One region of the Sinobaca sp. H24 genome, then DNA from elsewhere that is predicted to be linked to it. Evidence: riboswitches for the same ligand, from Rfam matches in the RefSeq annotation. Region 1 holds a riboswitch; each other region holds the start of a gene.
What was found. A riboswitch is a leader RNA that binds a small molecule or an ion and turns the genes downstream of it on or off. The one in region 1 is predicted to bind thiamine pyrophosphate.

Region 1 (3,277 bases):
TGTATCTTGTATAAGCCAAAGTGACAGGGGCTGCCTCTGCCTGCTCCAGTTCTTCTTCTGTAATATTCAGCTTAGCACTGTATTCCCGGTGCAGCTGCATTTCTTCATTCAGAGTAGACTGCAGCAGATCGGCGAACTCCCCCATCGTTTTTAGTGTCCGGGCTTTCATCGTTCCCATTGCAAACAAGCGGGAATACTCTTTTAAATACAAATAATCCTGAATCATGAAATAACGAAATGCATCTTTGTCCAATGTCCCGTCTCCCATCCCGGTAACAAATGGATGGCTGTGGTTTTTGGTCCAGATCGGCTCCAGTTTCTGCTGAAGCGTGCGGCTGAATGACATATCTATTCCTCCTCGTTCTTTTCTGAGTGCAGCCATTCGTATATATAAACGGCAAGCGTTCTCGTAAATGTAAGCAGCTGATCAATAGAAAGTTGTTCGTTCACGGCGTGTGCATTCGAAAGCGTCCCCGGTCCAAAGATAGCTGTTGGGATACCGGCATCTCCAAGCCACCCTCCATCTGTTACAGTGGGAGAAACATCAAGGACTGCTTTTTCTCCAGATATTTTCTCCAGGGAGTCTGCCAGCATGTTCGTCCCCTTATGTTCTTTATCAACCGAAAGCGATGGAAAAATTTCTCCCCGGTCCTCAATCATAGACGTACCGCCCCATTCAAATACAGGAGGATGATGTTGCAGCCAGGGATCTCCTGATGCCACATTCCGTATATGTGCTTCTACTTCTGCAGCGGCAGATTCATGTGTTTCATCCGGGTAGAAGTGAACCGTCACCCAAAGCCGGCATTCATCTGCTACAAACGCCGCGTTCCTTCCCCCTTCAATGACGGCCGGGTTAATCGTGTTAGCTCCGGCCGGAACGCCGGGGTAACTCTTTTCTACAGCCCACTGTCTTTCCAGCGTCTGCAGGCCCTGGATAATAACCATCATTTTTTCAATTGCACTGGCTCCCCTTACTGCGCCTCCTGCATGGATCATATTCCGTCTCATGGCATCATGGAACGTCTCCGGACTTTTGATCGTAATCCATCCGGTAATCACGCCGCCCTGGCCCTGAATGTGAAGATCACTCGTATCTACAACGAGCGCATAGTCTGCTGTGTAGCCGCGCCTGCAGCAGGCAAGCGTTCCTGCCTCACCAACCTCTTCTCCAATGACTGACTGCAGCGTCAGGTCACCTGGAAGCTTTATTCCCTGTTCATGGAACATACGCAGCACAAATAAAGCTCCGGCCAGCCCGCCTTTCATATCGGCTGCCCCGCGCCCCTGAATCCAGCCATCTTTTACTTCTGCCTGATATGGGTCTGTTGTCCATTCTGATCCTTCCACTTCTGCTGTATCGACATGTCCGTTCAGTATAAGACTGTGGTATTTGGATGAACTGGTTCCTTTTTTCGTCGCTACAACGTTAGGATCACCGGGGTAAACGTCCCAGGTGTCGACCTCATAGTTCATTTCTTTTACATACGAAGCAATAAACGCCTGGATCTCTGCTGTATCTTGCCGGTGGTGCCGGTGTTTTGTAAGAAATTAAGGTCCTCACCAGTTCGAGAAGATCTTCCTGCTTCTCTTCCATATGTGTTAACAGTCCGGATAGTTCTGTCATTATCTCTGCTCCCCCATCAAATGGCTGATTCGCATCTAGAATACAAAAAAGCTTCTTCCTGAAAGAAGAAGCAAAGACAACGAAACCGTCTTCCGCTTCTTCCCTCCGCCGGTATGAACCAGATCAGGTAATAAGGGTCAAGGATGTCTCCTTTTCTCAGCTTATACAGCTCCCCTAGAAGTGATGCGTGATTATTCATTTGTATTTCCAGTAAATCATATATTGCGTTTTCATACAACCGCATGTTTGACCTGGTGACAAATAGGCTATTTATATATGTTGGTTAAGATACAGAAAGGAGCACGTCCATGATTCGCACAATGGCGGTTACGATACATAATGAGTGGAAAGAAAATGAAGATATTTCTGTGCTGCTGGCAGATAACACGATTAAATGGTTCTGGGCTGATTTTAGAGACCCTGCGGATGAAGAAGCTTCCCGGCTGGAACAGGATTTTGCTTTTCATCCGCTCGCTGTGGAAGACTGCTTTCATTCCATGCAGCGCCCTAAATACGATCACTATGAAGATTTTGAGTTTTTTTGTCATGCATTCGCTTCAGAAGGACACCTTTGCTAAAAAAGAAGTAGATATCTTTCCGGCAGTAACTTTGTCGTGACCTTTCACTTAAGCGCCTCGCCGGAGATAGATGCAGTCTGGGAAAAGGCCCTGGCCTCTGCTGATTTTCGTGATAAGGGGCCATATTACATTATTTATTCTGTTATCGATAAGATGGTTGACGCGTACTTCCCGCCTCTCTATCAAATGGAAGACCGCCTGAACGAAATTGAAGAAAAAGACGCGGACAAAACATATGGGGCTTTGATTGATGAAGTGTTTGATATCCGCGGAGACCTTCTTCAGCTGCGCCGGACTATCGTACCAATGCGGGATCTTCTTTACCGGATGCTTGACCTGCGCCTGGAACTTATTACGGAACATAAGGCATACTACCGGGACATATATGATCACTTATTAAAACAGACTGAACTCATTCAATCGAACCGCGAGATGACTTCTGATATGCGGGACAACTATCAGACGATCAACTCCAATCGAATGAACGAAATTATGATGACTTTGACTATTGTTTCTACTATTTTTATTCCGCTTACCTTTATTGCCGGACTGTATGGTATGAACTTTACGAACATGCCGGAGCTTTCAGCAGATAACGGCTATTTTATTACTCTCGCAGCGATGGCCGGCACAGCAGGCGTTTTTGCTTTTGTTTAAATGGAAAGGCTGGTTCAATATTTTTAAGTAGCATAAGACCTCTACGTTTGGAAAGAATTGTTTAATAGTCCGTGAACAGGGAATGGTTTAACCTATATAACACTATGAAACGGGGGATGTTCTAATGCTCGAACAAACAGCCGGTAAACAGGTGATTGATCTTTTACACACGTGGCAGGTAGACCGGATTTTTGGAATGCCGGGTGATTCTATTAATGAACTGATGGAAGAACTCCGAAAACAGGAAGACATTCGTTTTATTCAAATACGACACGAAGAAACAGGGGCACTTGCGGCCTCAGCACATGCCAAGCTTACTCATCAGATTGGTGTCTGTTTATCCATTGCAGGTCCCGGAGCTGTTCATCTGCAGAACGGACTTTACGACGCAAAAAAAGACAAAGTACCAGTCCTT
Region 2 (3,277 bases), on a different contig from region 1:
CAGCAGAAGATTTAGAAACGCTGCTGATTGCCAATCAGGAAGGCGAGTATATTGAACTCGGGGAAGTAGCTGACATTGAAGAAGGCAGCGGGCCCGCCGTTATTAACCGTGATGATCAGCAGCGCAGCGTGGAAATAACAGCCGCCTACAGTTCGAATACCACATTGAATGAGGCATCTAATTTAGTAACGGATATATATGAAAGCAATGATATGGCAGACAGTACCTCTCTAGCCTATTCGGGAGAGCAGGAACTGCTGGATGACGCGCTCGACAGTATGATATTTGCCTTTATTCTCGGCCTGCTGTTTATTTATTTAGTCATGGCCGGCCAGTTTGAATCTTTCAAATATCCATTTATCGTTATGTTCAGCGTACCGCTCGTGGTCATAGGAGTAAGCATTGCGCTTGCCATCACGCAGACTCCTCTAAGCGTTACCGTCTTTATCGGGCTTATCGTTCTGGCTGGTATTGTCGTGAACAATGCGATTGTACTGGTAGACTATATTAATCAGCAGAAAGAAAAAGGCATGGCTTCCAAAGAAGCTATTGTGGAATCTGTTAAACAGAGAACCCGTCCTATTCTTATGACAGCCGTGACAACGATTCTTGGCGTCGTTCCTTTATCACTCGGCATCGGGGAAGGAGCGGAAATTCAGCAGCCGATGGGTATTGCCGTTATCGGCGGGCTGGTCAGCAGCACTTTCCTGACGTTGTTTGTTATTCCAGTACTGTACAGCTTTATGGATAAAAATTTCCGTAAAATGAGAAAAGAAGAAAAAAAGGCAAAGAAAGAACAGAAACGCGAAAAAAAGCGGCAGAAGCAGGGAGAAATAAATGATTAATTGACAATAAAGCTTTCTCTCCCGTAACATGAAATAAAGACAACCACTAGGGGCGCATATGCTGAGATAAGGAAATTCCTTTGTCCCTCTGAACCTGATCTGGGTAAAGCCAGCGTAGGAAAGTGGAGCGTGCGTTTTTATCAGGCTGGCATAGTCAGCAAAAGCCGCTCCTTTCAAGGGGCGGCTTTTTTATATGGGGAGAGCAGAAAAGTAAAAGCTGTCCCGGATGTGGTGAGTACACCTAAAAACGGAGGAACAAATCATGGCGGAAATACCAAAAGTATTATCGATAGCGGGAACAGACCCTACTGGAGGCGCAGGCATTCATGCCGACTTAAAAACATTTCAGGAGGTCGGGGCTTATGGAATGGCGGTTATTACAAGCGTCGTTGCCCAGAATACCGTAGGGGTCAAAGACGTTTGGCATATGGAAAATGAAGCCATTCTAAAACAGCTGGAAGCAGTACTCGAAGATATCCGGCCTCAGGCGGTAAAAACCGGCATGATCGCTCTGCCATCTATGATTGAAAGCATCACGGACCGGCTGGAACGGGAAAATCTGCCGATTATTGTAGACCCGGTGATGGTCGCGACAAGCGGTGACTCGTTAATGGATAAAGAAACGACAGAGCTGATGATTAACCGGCTGCTGCCTATAGCAGAAGTCGTGACTCCTAATATGGAAGAAGCCGAAAAGCTTACCGGCGTAAACGTATCTACGATAAAAGAGGCTGAAAAAGCAGCCCGTCTGCTGGTCGATGAGATGGGAGCCGGGGCTGCTGTTGTAAAGGGTGGACACGCCAAAGATACGGCCATTGATGTGTTATATTATAAGAAAGAGTTTATTCATCTGACAGCGGATCGATTTGATACAAAGCATACGCACGGGACGGGATGTACATTCTCTGCGGCTATTGCTGCCAATCGGGCGAAAGGCATTCCCGTCATCAAATCATGTGAGCTGGCTAAGGAATTTATTACAAAAGCGATCAGCCATCCGCTCAATATCGGACACGGCAGCGGACCGGTTAATCACTGGGGACGATTTTTAGAGAAATAAATGAAATGACCTGGAGGGAAAGAGAACATGATGCATTCTGAAGGAAAAAAAGTATATAAAGTTCTGCATGAAATGCGGACAGCAAAGCCTCTTATTCATAACATTACAAACGTAGTCGTAACAAACTTTACGGCAAACGGCCTTTTAGCGGCCGGTGCGTCGCCTGTGATGGCGAATGCAAAAGAAGAAGCCGCAGATATGGCGGCTGCCGCAGATGCGCTTGTGCTTAATATTGGAACGCTGAACCAATTACAGGTGGAGTCAATGCTTCTTGCTGGAGCAGCGGCAAACAAAAAAGGCATTCCGGTAGTGCTGGATCCGGTAGGGGCCGGTGCTACAGCCTACCGCACGGATACAGCGCGCCGGCTTCTAAAAGAAATAGATATTTCCCTTATCCGCGGCAATGCAGGAGAAATTGCCGCTGTCGCAGGACTTGAAAGCAGCACACGCGGAGTCGACTCAGGATCCTCCCAGTCAGGAACAGCAGAAACGGCAGAACGTGCTTTTCAGGCACTGAAGCTTCCTATCGTGGTTACCGGAGCGGTTGACGCTGTAACGGATGGAAAAGATATGTACCGCATCCATAATGGCCATTCGATGATGACAAGAGTGACCGGATCCGGCTGTCTGCTAAGCTCCCTGATCGGTTCTTTTCTGACGGTGACGGACGATGTGGCATACGGCGCAGCCGCAGCGCTCGGCTACTACGGGGTAGCGGCTGAAAAAGCCGGCGGATTTGCTTCGATGAGAGGACCCGGCACGTTTCAGGTAGAGCTGCTGAACGCCCTGTACCATGTAGGGGATATGGATATCAGACAGCAGCTGACACTAAAAAAAGAAGCATTGAAAGGCACTTATGAATAAAGAAACACTGCTGCTTTATTTTATTATGGGCAGCCAGGATACGGATAAAAATCCTGCTGAAGTACTCGAGCAGGCGGTCGCGGGCGGGATTACCTGCTTTCAGTTTCGTGAAAAAGGACCGGCTTCAAAAACGGCAGAACAAAAAGAAGAGCTGGCTCGTGAACTGCTTGCTGTATGCCGAAGCCGCAGCATTCCGTTTATTGTAAACGATGATGTCGATCTTGCTGTAAAGATCGGGGCGGACGGCGTTCACATTGGCCAGGGGGATGAGCCCGCTTCTAGTGTAAAAAAGAAACTACCGGCCCATATGATTGTAGGCGTGTCGGCAAAAACACTGAAGGAAGCCGAAAAAGCTGTACAGGACGAGGCCGATTATATTGGAACAGGACCTATGTACGCCACTACATCAAAGGATGATGCCGATGAGCCTATCGGTCCGGAAGGCATACAGGACTTACGGAAATTTGGTATTACCCTTCCGATTGTAGGCATCGGCGGCATTACAGAG
Region 3 (3,277 bases), on a different contig from region 1:
ACTCAGGCAGACCAGCCATCGCTGAAGATAAAGAAAGGTTTTCTCTTTAGCTGAGGCATGGCCTGCCGAAAGCGTGCGCCTGGTTTGGCTGGCAGCATTTTGCTGGTCAGGGGTACCTTTTGGGAGACCCCGCTTCATTAAAAACGGAAATCTTTTAAATCTAAAGGCCTTCGTTCTCAAAGCGGCGGATCTCATCTTTGTGACCTAAAACAATCAGCATGTCTCCCTGCTCAATTTGATCATTAGGGCGGGGAGATACATTAACGTCTTCATTTCGTTTAATCGCAAGAATCGTCACGCCATACGTGGCCCGGACATTTGAATCAATCAAGGTTTTACGGTGTAGTTTTTTTGTAGCATACACTTCGACAATTGTGTAATCATTGCTCAAGTCGATGAAATCAATAACTTTTTCCGAAGTCATGTTGTGGGCAACACGGATTCCCATATCAAATTCCGGGTGTACTACCCGGTCAGCGCCGATCTTATCTAGCACCTTCTGATGGTATTTATTCTGGGCTTTGGCCCAGACAATCGGTACGTTCATATCTTTTAATACAAGTGTCGTAAGCACACTTGCCTGAATATGGTCACCGATAGCGACAACCACATGGTCAAAGTTGCCAAGACCCAGGGACTTTAATGCTTTTTCATCCGTAGAGTCGATGCAGGCTGTCTGCGTAGCATACGTGACGTATTCGTCCACTTTTTCTTCATCCTGATCAATCGCAAGAACTTCATAGCCTAAATGATAAAGTTCCCGACAGATACTCCCTCCAAATCGGCCTAGGCCTATAACAGCAAATTGTTTTTTGTTTTTTGCCATGGGAAAACGCTCCTTTATGTGTCAAATTCGTCTTATAGTAAATAAATGCCCTGAGGGAGCAGCAATCCTAAAATAATAGTAAATATAACAAATCCTATCACAAAACGGACGAAGAGAGGGTGGCCGGTGTTCTTGAATAAGTGAACAAAGTAAACTTCAATTAATCCGATGCTTATTAAGCCGCAGGCCAGTTTAAACAGGCCGCCTAAATAAACGGGACGAAGACCGAGAACAAGCCCGCCGGTTAACAGCAGCGGCAGATAGAAGAATCGAAGCAGGTAGTGAAGAAGAACAGCGGTCCGATTCATATTGGTCTTGTGAAATATATAAACAGCACCTGCGAGCAGAATAACTACTGCTACAGCAGCAAGATGTATAGTGAGTATGGTATCAGCGATAATAGACTCTCCTAATGTAGACATTTTCTTAATCATATCATGCGTGTACGTGTTACAGGAGCAGAGATTTTTCTGGAATAAAACTTCCGGTATGAACCATTTCGAATATGTGCTATCTTTAAGAGGCAAAGACAAATCATATAACAAGCACTAGGGGTGCTGCAAAGCTGAGAGGGATGATATTCATCCTAACCCTGGAACCTGATCTGGATAACACCAGCGGAGGAAAGTGCGGAATGTTCACCTGAAAAAGCAGCCTCTCGTGCTGTTTTTAATGATAGAACGATTTTTCCGCCGCTCCTCTACTGGAGCGGCTTTTTTGTGTGCAGATACAAGTTCCGGGAAAGCAAGGCACATGTAAAAAAGGGGGCGGAAATGAATAAAAAGCAGAAACCGGCACTGGAATTTCGGGATGTGACCTATGCCTATGCTGATACCGATGCACCGATCTTCGAGCAGGTGCAGGCTGTAGTGGAGAAAGGAGAATTTGTCAGCCTGCTTGGACCGAGCGGCTCAGGAAAGTCAACGTTCTTCCGGCTTGCCGCAGGGTTAAGCAATCCAGTCAATGGGTCTGTGCATCTGCACGGATCAGATTCCGGCATAAGGCTTGGCAGGGTAGGCTACATGCCGCAGCAGGATATGCTGCTGCCCTGGCGCACCATTTTGGAGAATGGCATGCTTCCTCTGGAAATAAACGGTCTTTCCAAAAAAGAGGCAGGAAAACGGGTATCCGCTCATTTAGAAGCATTCGGCCTCGGGGGTCTCGAACATAAGTATCCACATGAACTGTCCGGTGGAATGAAGCAGCGCGTGTCTTTTCTTCGTGCCGTAGTAGGAGGAAACGACATCCTCATGCTGGATGAACCATTCAGTGCGCTTGATTCCATAACCCGTTTTATGATGCAGGAGTGGCTGCTTGAGAAGTGGCAGGCTTCAAGGCAGACGCTTATTTTTATTACCCATGACATCGAAGAAGCGTTATTTCTATCCGATCGTATTTTATTATTTACCGAACCGCCGATAAAGGGTCCCCTCACGGAAATTACTGTCCCGCTTCCAAGGCCGAGAGACGAGGGGGCACGGGATCACCCGGAGCTCTTAAAGCTGAAGCGGGAGCTGATTGAAAGAATGCGCAGGGAGGAGAGGCTGCGATGAATGGCTGGAAAGGGACAGGCGTTTCTTACATCGGAGCGGCTCTGCTTGCGTCTGTTTTTTTTATTATCTGGGAAGCAGGAGCCCGCTGGTATGACACGCCTTATATACTGCCGGCACCGTCTGCGGTGCTGCAACGGCTGGTGGAGCTCGCTGATATATTATTTCTTGTACACCTGCCGGCCACACTTCTCGTTATAGGAACCGGACTTGGCATCTCAATTGTTTGCGGAGTTGGCATTGCGGTGCTGATGAGCCGGAGCCGGGTGGTGGAAAAGAGTGTGTTTCCTTTACTTATCACGTCGCAGACCATACCGATTATTGCACTTGCTCCGATCTTTGTTTTGTGGTTTGGCTATTCCATGTGGAGCAAAGTCGCTGTTACGGTGCTGATTACTTTTTTCCCAATCACAGTCGGGGCGTTTGACGGTCTTCGGACAGCAAGCAGGGATATGCAGGATCTGCTTCGGACGATGGGCGCCGGAAGCTGGCAGATTTTCAGAAAAGTTCAGGTACCGATGGCCCTTCCTTCTTTCTACTCTGGATTAAAAGTTGCAGTTACGCTGAGTGTCATAGGTGCGGCTATTGGAGAATGGCTGGGAGCAGATGCGGGACTCGGATATTTCAGCCGCAGGATGATGACGCAGATGGACGCAGCCGGCGTATTTGCACCGATTGTTCTGTTGTCGCTCGTAGGCATTGGTCTTTTTTTGGCAGTAAAAGCAGTAGAATATGCAACTACAAAAAAAGGAGGAAATAGATAATGAATAAGCGGAATAAATGGATCAGGCAGGCCGTACTGTTTGCTGCAGGGGCTGCAGTACTGGCGGGATGTGGAAGCGAAAGCGAACAGCAGGCAGAAAACGAAGAGCTGCAGGAAGTTGATATTATGCTGGACTGG

Region 2: linked by a shared signal. The riboswitch ahead of thiD (bifunctional hydroxymethylpyrimidine kinase/phosphomethylpyrimidine kinase) and the one ahead of MMY81_RS01190 (acetylornithine deacetylase) in region 1 are both predicted to bind thiamine pyrophosphate.
Region 3: linked by a shared signal. The riboswitch ahead of MMY81_RS27710 (ABC transporter ATP-binding protein) and the one ahead of MMY81_RS01190 (acetylornithine deacetylase) in region 1 are both predicted to bind thiamine pyrophosphate.

Annotation. Positions count from the first base shown of each region.
Region 1 covers NZ_JALBWT010000001.1:202,315-205,591, forward strand. Annotated here, with positions in the region: gene tenA (thiaminase II) at 1-346, opposite strand, end outside; partial or broken gene MMY81_RS01190 (acetylornithine deacetylase) at 349-1,630, opposite strand; TPP riboswitch at 1,711-1,813, opposite strand; partial or broken gene corA (magnesium/cobalt transporter CorA) at 1,948-2,862, shown strand; gene MMY81_RS01200 (pyruvate oxidase) at 2,987-3,277, shown strand, end outside.
Region 2 covers NZ_JALBWT010000029.1:56,144-59,420, forward strand. Annotated here, with positions in the region: gene MMY81_RS25150 (efflux RND transporter permease subunit) at 1-845, shown strand, start outside; TPP riboswitch at 884-983, shown strand; gene thiD (bifunctional hydroxymethylpyrimidine kinase/phosphomethylpyrimidine kinase) at 1,108-1,905, shown strand; gene thiM (hydroxyethylthiazole kinase) at 1,936-2,769, shown strand; gene thiE (thiamine phosphate synthase) at 2,762-3,277, shown strand, end outside.
Region 3 covers NZ_JALBWT010000037.1:26,014-29,290, reverse strand. Annotated here, with positions in the region: gene MMY81_RS27720 (potassium channel family protein) at 161-826, opposite strand; gene MMY81_RS27715 (DUF1516 family protein) at 859-1,248, opposite strand; TPP riboswitch at 1,367-1,469, shown strand; gene MMY81_RS27710 (ABC transporter ATP-binding protein) at 1,600-2,379, shown strand; gene MMY81_RS27705 (ABC transporter permease) at 2,376-3,140, shown strand; gene MMY81_RS27700 (ABC transporter substrate-binding protein) at 3,140-3,277, shown strand, end outside.